3 regions of the Pseudarthrobacter sp. NPDC058329 genome follow, and region 3 is predicted to be linked to each of the others. Evidence: riboswitches for the same ligand, from Rfam matches in the RefSeq annotation. Region 3 holds a riboswitch; each other region holds the start of a gene.
The links. Region 3 has a riboswitch for cyclic di-AMP ahead of ACFVYC_RS14210 (M23 family metallopeptidase). Riboswitches for the same ligand answer to the same signal wherever they lie in the genome.
Positions count from the first base shown of each region.

Region 1: it holds a riboswitch for cyclic di-AMP, as region 3 does, so the genes downstream of both, ACFVYC_RS20320 (hypothetical protein) here and ACFVYC_RS14210 (M23 family metallopeptidase) in region 3, are expected to answer to the same signal.
Region 2: it holds a riboswitch for cyclic di-AMP, as region 3 does, so the genes downstream of both, ACFVYC_RS03750 (LysM peptidoglycan-binding domain-containing protein) here and ACFVYC_RS14210 (M23 family metallopeptidase) in region 3, are expected to answer to the same signal.

Region 1 covers NZ_JBHVZR010000022.1:5,409-8,674, reverse strand. Annotated here, with positions in the region: gene ACFVYC_RS20325 (ATP-binding protein) at 3-1,499, shown strand; cyclic di-AMP (ydaO/yuaA leader) riboswitch at 1,638-1,788, shown strand; gene ACFVYC_RS20320 (hypothetical protein) at 1,794-2,537, shown strand; gene ACFVYC_RS20315 (glyoxalase superfamily protein) at 2,683-3,057, opposite strand; gene upp (uracil phosphoribosyltransferase) at 3,103-3,266, opposite strand, start outside.
Region 2 covers NZ_JBHVZR010000001.1:784,419-787,684, forward strand. Annotated here, with positions in the region: gene ACFVYC_RS03745 (YdiU family protein) at 1-970, shown strand, start outside; gene ACFVYC_RS03750 (LysM peptidoglycan-binding domain-containing protein) at 1,052-1,900, opposite strand; cyclic di-AMP (ydaO/yuaA leader) riboswitch at 1,904-2,106, opposite strand; gene ACFVYC_RS03755 (dienelactone hydrolase family protein) at 2,373-3,266, shown strand, end outside.
Region 3 covers NZ_JBHVZR010000010.1:115,559-118,824, reverse strand. Annotated here, with positions in the region: gene serC (phosphoserine transaminase) at 1-333, opposite strand, end outside; gene ACFVYC_RS14215 (metal-dependent transcriptional regulator) at 612-1,307, shown strand; cyclic di-AMP (ydaO/yuaA leader) riboswitch at 1,425-1,668, shown strand; gene ACFVYC_RS14210 (M23 family metallopeptidase) at 1,679-2,500, shown strand; cyclic di-AMP (ydaO/yuaA leader) riboswitch at 2,614-2,809, shown strand; gene ACFVYC_RS14205 (C40 family peptidase) at 2,880-3,266, shown strand, end outside.

The sequences.
Region 1 (3,266 bases), on a different contig from region 3:
CCATGGCGTCACCTCGGACGGCCCGGCCCCACCGCAGGAGCTGGCTTAAGCCCGGCACCTGGCACCTGCGCACGCGCCTCATCCTCCTGGCCATGGCCCTGCTGATCGCCATTTGTGGTGCCGTGGGCGTTGCCAGCTATGCCTCCATGGACGCGTTCCTCACCCGTCAGCTGGACGAGCAGTTGAGCCAGGCGGCGAACCGCTCCAACGATCCGGGCCGCCCTCCCGGCGGGGGCTTCAACGGGAGGGACCCGCTGGACGCCCGGGGCCAAAGCGTGGGAACCATGAACGCCCGGATAGTGAACGGGCAAGTCACCGGCGGCGGGTATCTCACCTCGAACACCACCCGGTCTGCACTTTCCACCGAGGACAAGCAAGCCCTGCTGGCGCTCGCGGAGGACGCGCAGCCCGTGGACCGCACCCTGTCCAATGGCGGTTACCGGCTGATCGCGGTGAAAACCGACTTCGGCGATGTCCTGGTGACAGGGCTTCCCCTCGCCGTGAAGGAAAGCACGCTCGCGTCCCTGGTGTGGACCTTTGTGTTCGTGTCCCTCGGCGGCCTGTTGCTGATCGGACTGGTGGGCACCGTCCTCATCCGCCGCACCATGAAGCCGCTCGAACAGCTGTCCGAGGTTGCCACCCGGGTTTCCCGGTTGCCGCTCGACGCCGGCGAGGTGGCGCTCGCGGTGCGTGTCCCGCCGTCGAACTCCAATCCGGGGACGGAAGTGGGCAGTGTGGGTCACGCACTCAACCTCATGCTGGACAACGTGGCAAACGCGCTGCAGGCGCGGCAGAAGAGCGAAACAAAAGTACGCCAGTTTGTGGCTGACGCCTCCCACGAGCTGCGCACTCCCCTGACCGCCATCCGGGGCTACACCGAACTCATGAGGATGACGGAGGATTTCACCCCCGACGGCAAAAAGTCGCTGGCCCGCGTGCAGAGCCAGTCGGAGCGGATGACCGCGTTGGTGGAAGACCTGCTCCTGCTGGCGCGGCTGGATGAGGGCCAGCCGCTGAAGCTCAGCGAGGTGGACCTTACGCAGCTGGTGATTGAAGGCGTCAGTGATGAAAAGGTGATGGCCCCGGGCCATAACTGGCGCCTGCAGCTTCCGGATGAACCCATTGTGGTCAACGGCGACCCCTCCCAACTGCGCCAGGTGCTGATGAACCTGTTGTCCAACGCGCGGAAACACACGCCTGCCGGCACCACTGTTGTTACCGGAGTGGGCCGGACGGCAGACGGCGCTGCGCTGGTCACGGTAACGGACGACGGCGGCGGGATCCCTCCGGAGTTCGTGGACCACGTGTTTTCGCGGTTCGCCCGTGCAGACGCGGCTCGAAAAGGCACGGGAGACCAGGCCGGGGCTTCAGCTGCCGAAGGGACGAGCGGTCTTGGACTGTCCATCGTGGAGTCCATTGTCGAAGCCCACGGCGGAAGGGTAACGGTGACATCACAACCGGGGCGCACAGAGTTCGCACTTCAGCTGCCTCTACCGTGACACTTGCGAGCAAGGCGACGCGCCGCCGTCGTGATCTCTGTTACCAAAATGTGACTTAAGCGCCGCATCCCTGTACCGTTGATTGGGTGCGGTCCGGCGTTCGGGCCGCATATCCGGATGACGCCAAGCTCTGCCACTTCCCGGATTCCGCTTGAGTCAAGGCAGAGGCGGGGGACCCACCGTCCCGGGCACTAATTGCCCTTGGGGTTAAGCCAGCACGTGATCTTTCCGTGTGGCCGGATGCCCTCATCCGAACCCGACAGCTAACTCCGCAGGTGTGAGAGGCGATTCAACATGTTCAAATTCCCGGTAAAACCACGCCCAAAAAACGAGTCCGCGCCGCAGGCCGGGCCGGAAACCGGCAGCAGGATTCCTTCTTTGGGCAAGCGCGCCGCCGTGGTGGCCGCATCCTGCGCACTGCTCATTGGAGTGGGCGCTGCGGGACAGGCAACCGAAACCAGCATCCGCGTAGCAGCCACCGAGACGCAGGCCGCCCAGGCGGAGTCCAACCTCAGCATCGAGAAGAGCGAGATCACGGCGAATCCCGCTCCCGAGTCCGCCGCCCCGGCCGTGCCGGACATCAATGTGGTGCCCCAGGCCGCCGAGCCCGCACCGGCGCCTGCTCCCGAGCTTGCCCCGGCACCGGCTCCCGAGCCCGCTCCGGCACCTGCTCCCGCTCCAGCTCCGGCTCCGGCTCCCGCACCTGAGCCTGCCCCCGTCGTCGCGGTCAATGATCCCGCCGGCGCCCAGGCTTATGCCGCCAGCCAGCTGGGAAACTACGGCTGGGCTCCTGACCAGATGCAGTGCCTGAAGACCCTGTGGACCAAGGAGTCGGACTGGACCACCACGGCCACCAACCCGAGCAGCGGCGCCTACGGCATCGTTCAATCCCTGCCGGCCGAGAAGATGGCCAGCGCCGGTGCGGACTACCGCACCAACTACCGCACCCAGATTAACTGGGGCCTGAACTACATTCAGGAGCGTTACCAGTCCCCGTGCGGTGCCCTGAACTTCCACCTGTCGAACAACTGGTACTAAGCACGCAGGTACCACAAAACGCCTGCCCTCGCGGCCCGCACCTTATTGGGGGGCGGGCCGCCTGGCGTCTGCACCGGGCCTGGCTACGTCAGTGCCCGGTGCACGGGGATGTCAGCCGCCGCTGACCGGGTGTCGGGGAGCCTGCTCAGGCGTCACGGCCCGGGATGTACTGGACTGCCCACCTGTTGCCATCGGGATCGGCAAAGTACACGAAGTGGCCCCAGTCCTGCACGTCCACGTCGCTGACGTCCACTCCGTTGTTCTTGAGGTGTTGATGGGCGGCATTGATGTCACTGACCACCAACTGGAGGTTGGAGCCCGTACCGGGAGGCGCATCCGTAAGCCCGTCCCCTATGCAGATCGAGCAGGCCGATCCGGGAGGTGTCAGCTGGACAAAGCGGATGGAGTCCGTTGGCCGCTCATCAAAGTCGGCGTTGAACCCCACCTTGTTAACGTAGAAGTCTTTGGCGCGGTCCACGTCCGACACAGGGACATACACAAGTTCGAGTTTCCAGTCCATCCGCACAGGCTAGCGGCGGGACGCGGAATCCAAAAGGCTTGAGGACTACCCGGCGATGCCGTAAAGGCGGTCGCCCGCATCCCCCAGTCCGGGGACAATGTAGGACTTTTCGTTGAGCTTTTCGTCGATGGAGGCAAGGACGATGGTCACATTGGCGTCTGCGAGTTCTTCCTCGAGCTTGGCCAGGCCTTCCGGAGCGGCCAGCAGGC
Region 2 (3,266 bases), on a different contig from region 3:
GATGCTTCCGGGAGCAGTACTGACAAGGGTGGCAAGCAGCCACCTGCGCGTGGGCAGTTTCCAGTACGCTCGGGCCACGGAAAACATGGACCTGCTGCGCCGCCTGGCGGACCACGCTATCAGCCGGCACTACCCCGAAGCCGCCCAGGCCGATAACCCCTACCTGGCGCTCTTCGGACGGGTGGTGGCCACGCAGGCAGAACTGGTGGCCCGTTGGATGCTGGTGGGATTCATCCACGGCGTGATGAACACGGACAATATGACCATCTCCGGAGAAACCATCGACTACGGGCCCTGCGCCTTTATGGACGCCTTTAACCCGGCCGCAGTCTTCAGCTCCATCGACGTCGGCGGCCGGTACGCCTACGCCAACCAGCCGGTCATCGCGGAGTGGAACCTCGCCCGCTTGGCCGAGGCCATGCTGCCGCTCTTCAATGAGGACCAGGAACAGGCCGTGGCCCCCGCCGTGGAAGCACTTGGCATGTTCCGCCGCCAGTACAGTGACGCCTGGTTCGCAGGGATGAAAACCAAACTCGGCTTGACGGAAGCCCCTGCCGGGACCACCGAGGCCGAGGAGGCCTCGGAACTGGTGGACAGTCTGGTGGCCCTGTTGAAGGACGGACCAGTGGACTACACGTTGTTCTTCCGGAATCTTTCGCACGCGGCCAGGGGGAACAACCGTCCTGCACGCGGGATGGTCCTTGACCTGGCCGGCTTCGACGCGTGGGTTGAACGGTGGCATGACCTGAAACCGGACGCCGACCTGATGGACAGGGTCAATCCCGCATACATTCCGCGCAACCACCTGGTGGAGGAAGCACTCGCCGCAGCAACGGAGGGAGACCTTGATCCGTTCACCCGGCTCCTCGAAGTGGTCCGTGCCCCGTTTGATGAGCGGCCGGGACTGGAACGCTACACCGAAGGGGCGTCGGAGGACTTTGGCAGCTACCAGACCTTCTGCGGCACCTAAGCAGGTCAGCTCCTGAGCACGCAAAACAGGGGCGGCAGCCGGGAAAGATCCCGTCTGCCGCCCCTGTTGGGCGTGGTGGAGCTACGCTACGCGGACGAAGGAAGCGCCGCTGAGCCAGGAGATGGAGTGGACTTCGGTCTTGAAGCCGTCCACGCCACCGCTGACAACCTGGCCGTTGCCGGCGAAGACGCCGACGTGACCGGCGGTGATCACCAGGTCACCGGGAGCCGGGGTGCCCACAGTGGTGCCGTACTGGTAGAACTGTCCCGGGGCAAGGTCACCGACGGTCTTGCCAACGGAGCGGAGAGCCTTCTCCACCATGGCGGTGCAGTCCTGCTGGACGCCCACCTGGCCGTAAGCGTTCGCCAGGATGGCTGCACCGGTGCCGGTGCCGGCGGCTGCGGGAGCTGCCGGGGCGGGAGCCGGAGCAGGTGCCGGCGACGTGGAGGCGTAGGACAGGTTCATTCCGGTGTTGGCCGGGGCAGCAGCCTTGACGGGAGCCGCAGCAGCGGCAGGAGCGGCTGCAACAGCGCCGGCGCCGGCGATCTGGATCTGGTCGCCGGGGAAGATGATCGTGTCGATCGACAGCCCATTGGCGGACAGGACATCGTTCAGGGCTACTCCGTTGGCCGCCGCGATGGCTCCCAAAGTGTCGCCGGAAACAACGGTGTGCACGTGGCCCGCAGCCGCTGCGGGGGCAGCCACAGCAGCAGCCGGTGCCGCATATGCCTGGGTGTTAGTGGTCTCGGTGGTGTCCGGGCCGGTTACGCCTGCGTGGGCCGGGGCGCCGACACCGAAGGCAATGCCTGATGCTGCTGCAACGGCGAGCGCCGGGCGGCCAAGCGACTTGGCTGATACAGCCAAGCCCTGGAGCGCGATTGAGCGGGCCGGAGTCGCGCGGTGACGGGCGGTAATGGAATTTTTTGACACGGTTGATCGCCTCTCCCATGCCTGCGGGGTGAGCTGTCGGGTTCGGGTTGGAGATACCCGGCCGGGAGCGAGTCCGAAATGTTCGGCGGCGCTAACGACTTAACCCCAAGGCCTCATGTGAGGCCGCGGAAACTTGGTTCCCCCGTCCCTGCCAGCTGGAAAGCGTTGGTTCCCGGGTCAGTGGCAGGGCTCGGCATACTGAGGGGAATGTCCCGTCTGGGAGGGACACCTGAAGACCATATCCTGATCTTCACCGGATTGTCACATTTGGATAACATACGAGTTGCTTCTCTCGGATTTATCAATCGAGTGGATTCCCCATGCCATGAAGACTTGACCTCGCGAGATAGGCGCGCCGCGGATGCGTGCCGTGTTTTTTATCACAAAGTAATAAAGCTCGGCCGAAAGTGTCGCCTTTACCTTGCTTGGGGACTCGACGGGTAGGAGGATATCCGGACCTGAAGGAGGCCACGTGACCCAGCTTGGCAAGTACGAGAAGTACCTGATCGAAGAGTTCTTTGACGACTACCGTGCCGGGGCTCTAAGCCAGCGCACCTTCACCCGGCGAGTGGCGTTTATCACTGGCAGCATGGCGGCAGCCGCGGGGGCGATGCTGCTGGTGGGCTGCACTCCCAGCGAGGTGCCCCGGAGCACCGACCCCATGCCTACACCGGTACCTTCGACACCGTCCGCCTCCAGCACGGCCGGGGCAGGTTCCGTCCCCGGGGCGAAGAGCCCGCTCTCCGTTCCGGAGGGGGCGGCAGGAATGACGACGGCGACCGTACAGTTCATGTCCGGAGGAACCTCCGTCAGTGCCTACCAGGCCAGGCCGGAGCGGGAGGGGCGCAGCCCTGCCGTGTTGATCTGCCATGAGAACCGCGGATTGACCCCACATATCGAAGATGTAGCGAGGCGCTTTGCGAAGGCGGGCTACGTTGCCCTTGCGCTTGACCTGCTGAGCAGGGAAGGCGGGACGGCGGGCATGGACCGCGACGCTGTTCCCGGCGCCCTCACCCAGGCCGGAGCCCAGCGCCACGTTGCCGACTTCACGGCGGCGCTGGAGTATCTCCGCGTCCAGGACTTTGTGGACGGCGAACGGATTGCCATGACCGGCTACTGCTTCGGCGGCGGCATCACCTGGCAGGCGGCAACCGAGCTTGAGGGGTTGAAGGCCACGGCGGCCTTCTATGGTCCCGCCCCTGACCTGGGCAAGGTGCCCGGCATCAAGGCCGCAGTCTTCGGTGTCTACGCGGAACTCGATCAACGCATCACCGGTGCCATGCCCGCACTCAAGGACGCGCTCGCAGCCACTGAGGTTGTCCACCAGCTCACTGTCTACCCCGGCGTGGACCACGCCTTCCACAAC
Region 3 (3,266 bases):
CGCGGCGAACTTCGAGCCGAACTCGCCGAAGGACAGGTGCTGTGCCTTCTTCTCCACAAGGCCGAAGCTTGCAATATCCCAGAACGCCGTGGAGCCGCCGACGCCGAGTACAACTTCGTACCCTTCGGGAGCGCGGAAGAACTGGCTGAGGCCCTCGCGGACGGAGCCAACGAGGTTCTTGACCGGGGCCTGCCGATGCGACGTGCCCAGGATGTTCCTGGACGCCGCGGACAGCGCATCGATCTGCTCCGGCCTGACCTTCGACGGCCCGGCGCCGAACCGTCCATCCTTGGGCAGAAGGTCGGCGGGGATCGTGATGCTGGTTTCGCTCACAGGTGCTCCAATTTCGGCATGGACACGGCTTTTGGTCCGGACGGGTGTTGGTGGCCGGCAGCCGGTGACGGCTGCAACCAGGGCCTCCCTTATTCTGCCCTGTTGGGCTGTTTCAGCGGGAACCGGAACCGTCATAGTCCATCCAATGAGACGCTCCCACCGCCATCTTCAACTATTTGGACAAAGTCAAAATAGGCTAAGCTTTTCCACGGACTACGCCGCGTTGAAGGCGGTACGGTGGGACAACGCAAGGTACTGCGCTCGAGGAGCTGAGCTGGATGACGGATCTGATCGATACTACGGAGATGTACCTTCGGACCATTCTGGAGCTCGAGGAAGAGAACATTGTTGCCCTTCGGGCGCGCATTGCCGAACGGCTGCGGCACTCCGGGCCGACCGTTTCCCAGACCATCGGCAGAATGGAGCGGGACGGCCTGGTGGTGGTGTCGGGTGACCGCCACCTGGAGCTTACGGAGACCGGCCGGAAGCGCGCCACGGAAGTGATGCGCAAGCACCGCCTGGCTGAACGGCTCCTCGCCGACGTTATCGGGCTGGACTGGGCCTACGTCCACGATGAAGCCTGCCGCTGGGAACATGTGATGAGCGAGCGGGTGGAACGGCGCATCTACGAGTTGCTGAACCACCCCACCGAGTCTCCGTACGGGAACCCGATTCCCGGGTTGGCTGCCTTGGGTGGCGGGCCCTCCCTTGGCTTCGCGGATGGAGCGATCAGCCTCCTGGAAGCGATGAAGTCCTATGGTCCTGCCTCCGCTGTAACTGTCAGCCGGCTTGCCGAGCCTATCCAGGTGGAGCCTGAACTGCTCTCGCAGCTGGACGAGGGCGGCATCCGGCCAGGGGCTGCTGTGTCGCTGGAGCGGGTGGGCGACTACATCTCCGTCCGGGTTCCGGGTATCGAAGGAGCGCTTGAACTGCCCCCCGAGGTGGCCGCGCACGTGTTCGTAGCAATCCGCTAGAGAGCCTGATGTCCGCTTCCCTACCCCATGTGAGCTGGGCTACGCAAAGATAACGGAATTGTTACTTTGGGCCTTAAGCCTCTATAGTTGAACCGAAGCGTTGATATTAAAGCGTTACCTGATCTGGAGCCGAGCTCTGCCAGCGGATCGGGAGCACGAGTCGTAACTGGCAGAGGCGGGGGAACCACACACGGCAGCCGGGGGACTGCCTTGGGGTGAAGTCCGTCAGCAGCAAGCCTCTTCCAGTGAAGGATTCCTCCGGGGATATCTCTGTGCCGAAGCTTGCTTACGGCGGACCGGGTCTTTGAACTCTCTGACCCGAATCCGACAGCTAACTTCGCAGGCTTTCCAGAGAGGAACCCTTCTTGACCATGCAGAATCCCAGGGGACGCCGCCGCGCGGCGGTCCCTGCTTCGACACCGCGCGTTGTCGAAGTCATCACCTCGGAACGCCCCCGCGATCCGCACCGTGATGCGCGCCGGCGTCGTGGTCCCTTCCGCCAGATCACAGAGTTTGCTGCTGCCAGCGGGATCGGCCAGAAGGCCGGCGTCGCCTTGGCCGCCACCGGACTGGTGCTCACCGTGACCGTACCGGCGACCAGTCCCGTGATGGCCACCGACGCCTCAGGATCCTCTCCTGTTGCAGCGTCCTCTGTTGCCCCGCAGCCCCAGGTTTCCGCGGAAGCGGAAGCCCAGATCGACTTCAGCCGTTCTGCTGTGGTCACGCAGGCGGACCCGGACGGGAAGCTGAAGCAGCTGCTCAGCGCCCAGTCCGCAGGCGCCATCACCCGCGCCGCTTCCGCCGGAAGCCTCGGTGCCCCGCTCGCTGCAATGAGCACTGCCTCGCCGTTCGGCTACCGCGTCAGCCCGATCACGGGTGGCTCCGGTGACTTCCACCGCGGACAGGACTACGTTGCCCAATGCGGCACCTCGGTTCTGGCTGCGGCTACCGGAACCGTTACTTTCGTTGGCTGGCACCAGTACGGTGGCGGCAACCGGGTGGTGGTGGACCACGGCAATGGCCTGGAAACCACGTACAACCACCTCTCGTCCTTCAGCGTGAAGGAGGGGCAAACGGTATCCCGCGGGGATGTTGTGGCCCTCAGCGGCACCACAGGAGCCTCCACGGGCTGCCATCTGCACTTCGAGGTCCAGGTCAACGGCGAAGTCGTTGACCCGACCGGCTGGCTCTGAGTCAAGTGACGGTGAGCTATCAAATGATGTTGACCTGCCGTGACCTGAATGTGACATTCGTTCGAAACTGCTGTACCGTCTAACTCGCGTCAACTTTTCCGAAGTTGACGCTCTTGTGCGGATTGCCTAACTCTGCCACCGCTCAAGGTCCGTTCGCATTTCATCGTCTGGCAGGGGCGGGGGAACCAATTTTGGCCTTCGAGTCTGAAGGCCTTGGGGTTAAGTCGCAAAAGCTTCCCAGAAGCCGCGCGGCCGGGTGACTCCCATCCGAATCCGACAGCTCACCTCGTAGGCATTGGGAGAGGCTACCTTCGTGTCTTCACGCCATAATTCTGCGCGCCACCGTGCGCAAACGGTTCGTACCAACCCCCTGGACACCATGTCCAAGGCTGTTAGTGCCAATGCCGGGACGGTAGGTCGCCAGGCTGCAGTTATCGCAGCTGCATCCGGCCTCATCCTGACCATGGGCCTGCCGGCCAACGCCGCGGATACCACCGCTGGTGTCTCCGCTTCCACCGAGTCCGGATCGCAGCCGGCCCTCGCCGTAACTGCGGCGCCCACGGCTACCGTTTCCTTCGAGCGCCCGGTGGTCAAGACCACCGCAGCGCCGAAGATCGAAACGGTGCGGACGCTGTCCACCACCTCCGGTAACCGGGCTGCCACCACCGGCAACACGGCAGCCACCACCGCTGCAGCTCCGGCATCCGCTGAAGAGAAGCTCGCCGAAACCGTCGCCTCGGCTTCCACCTCCGGAATTGCTGCCATC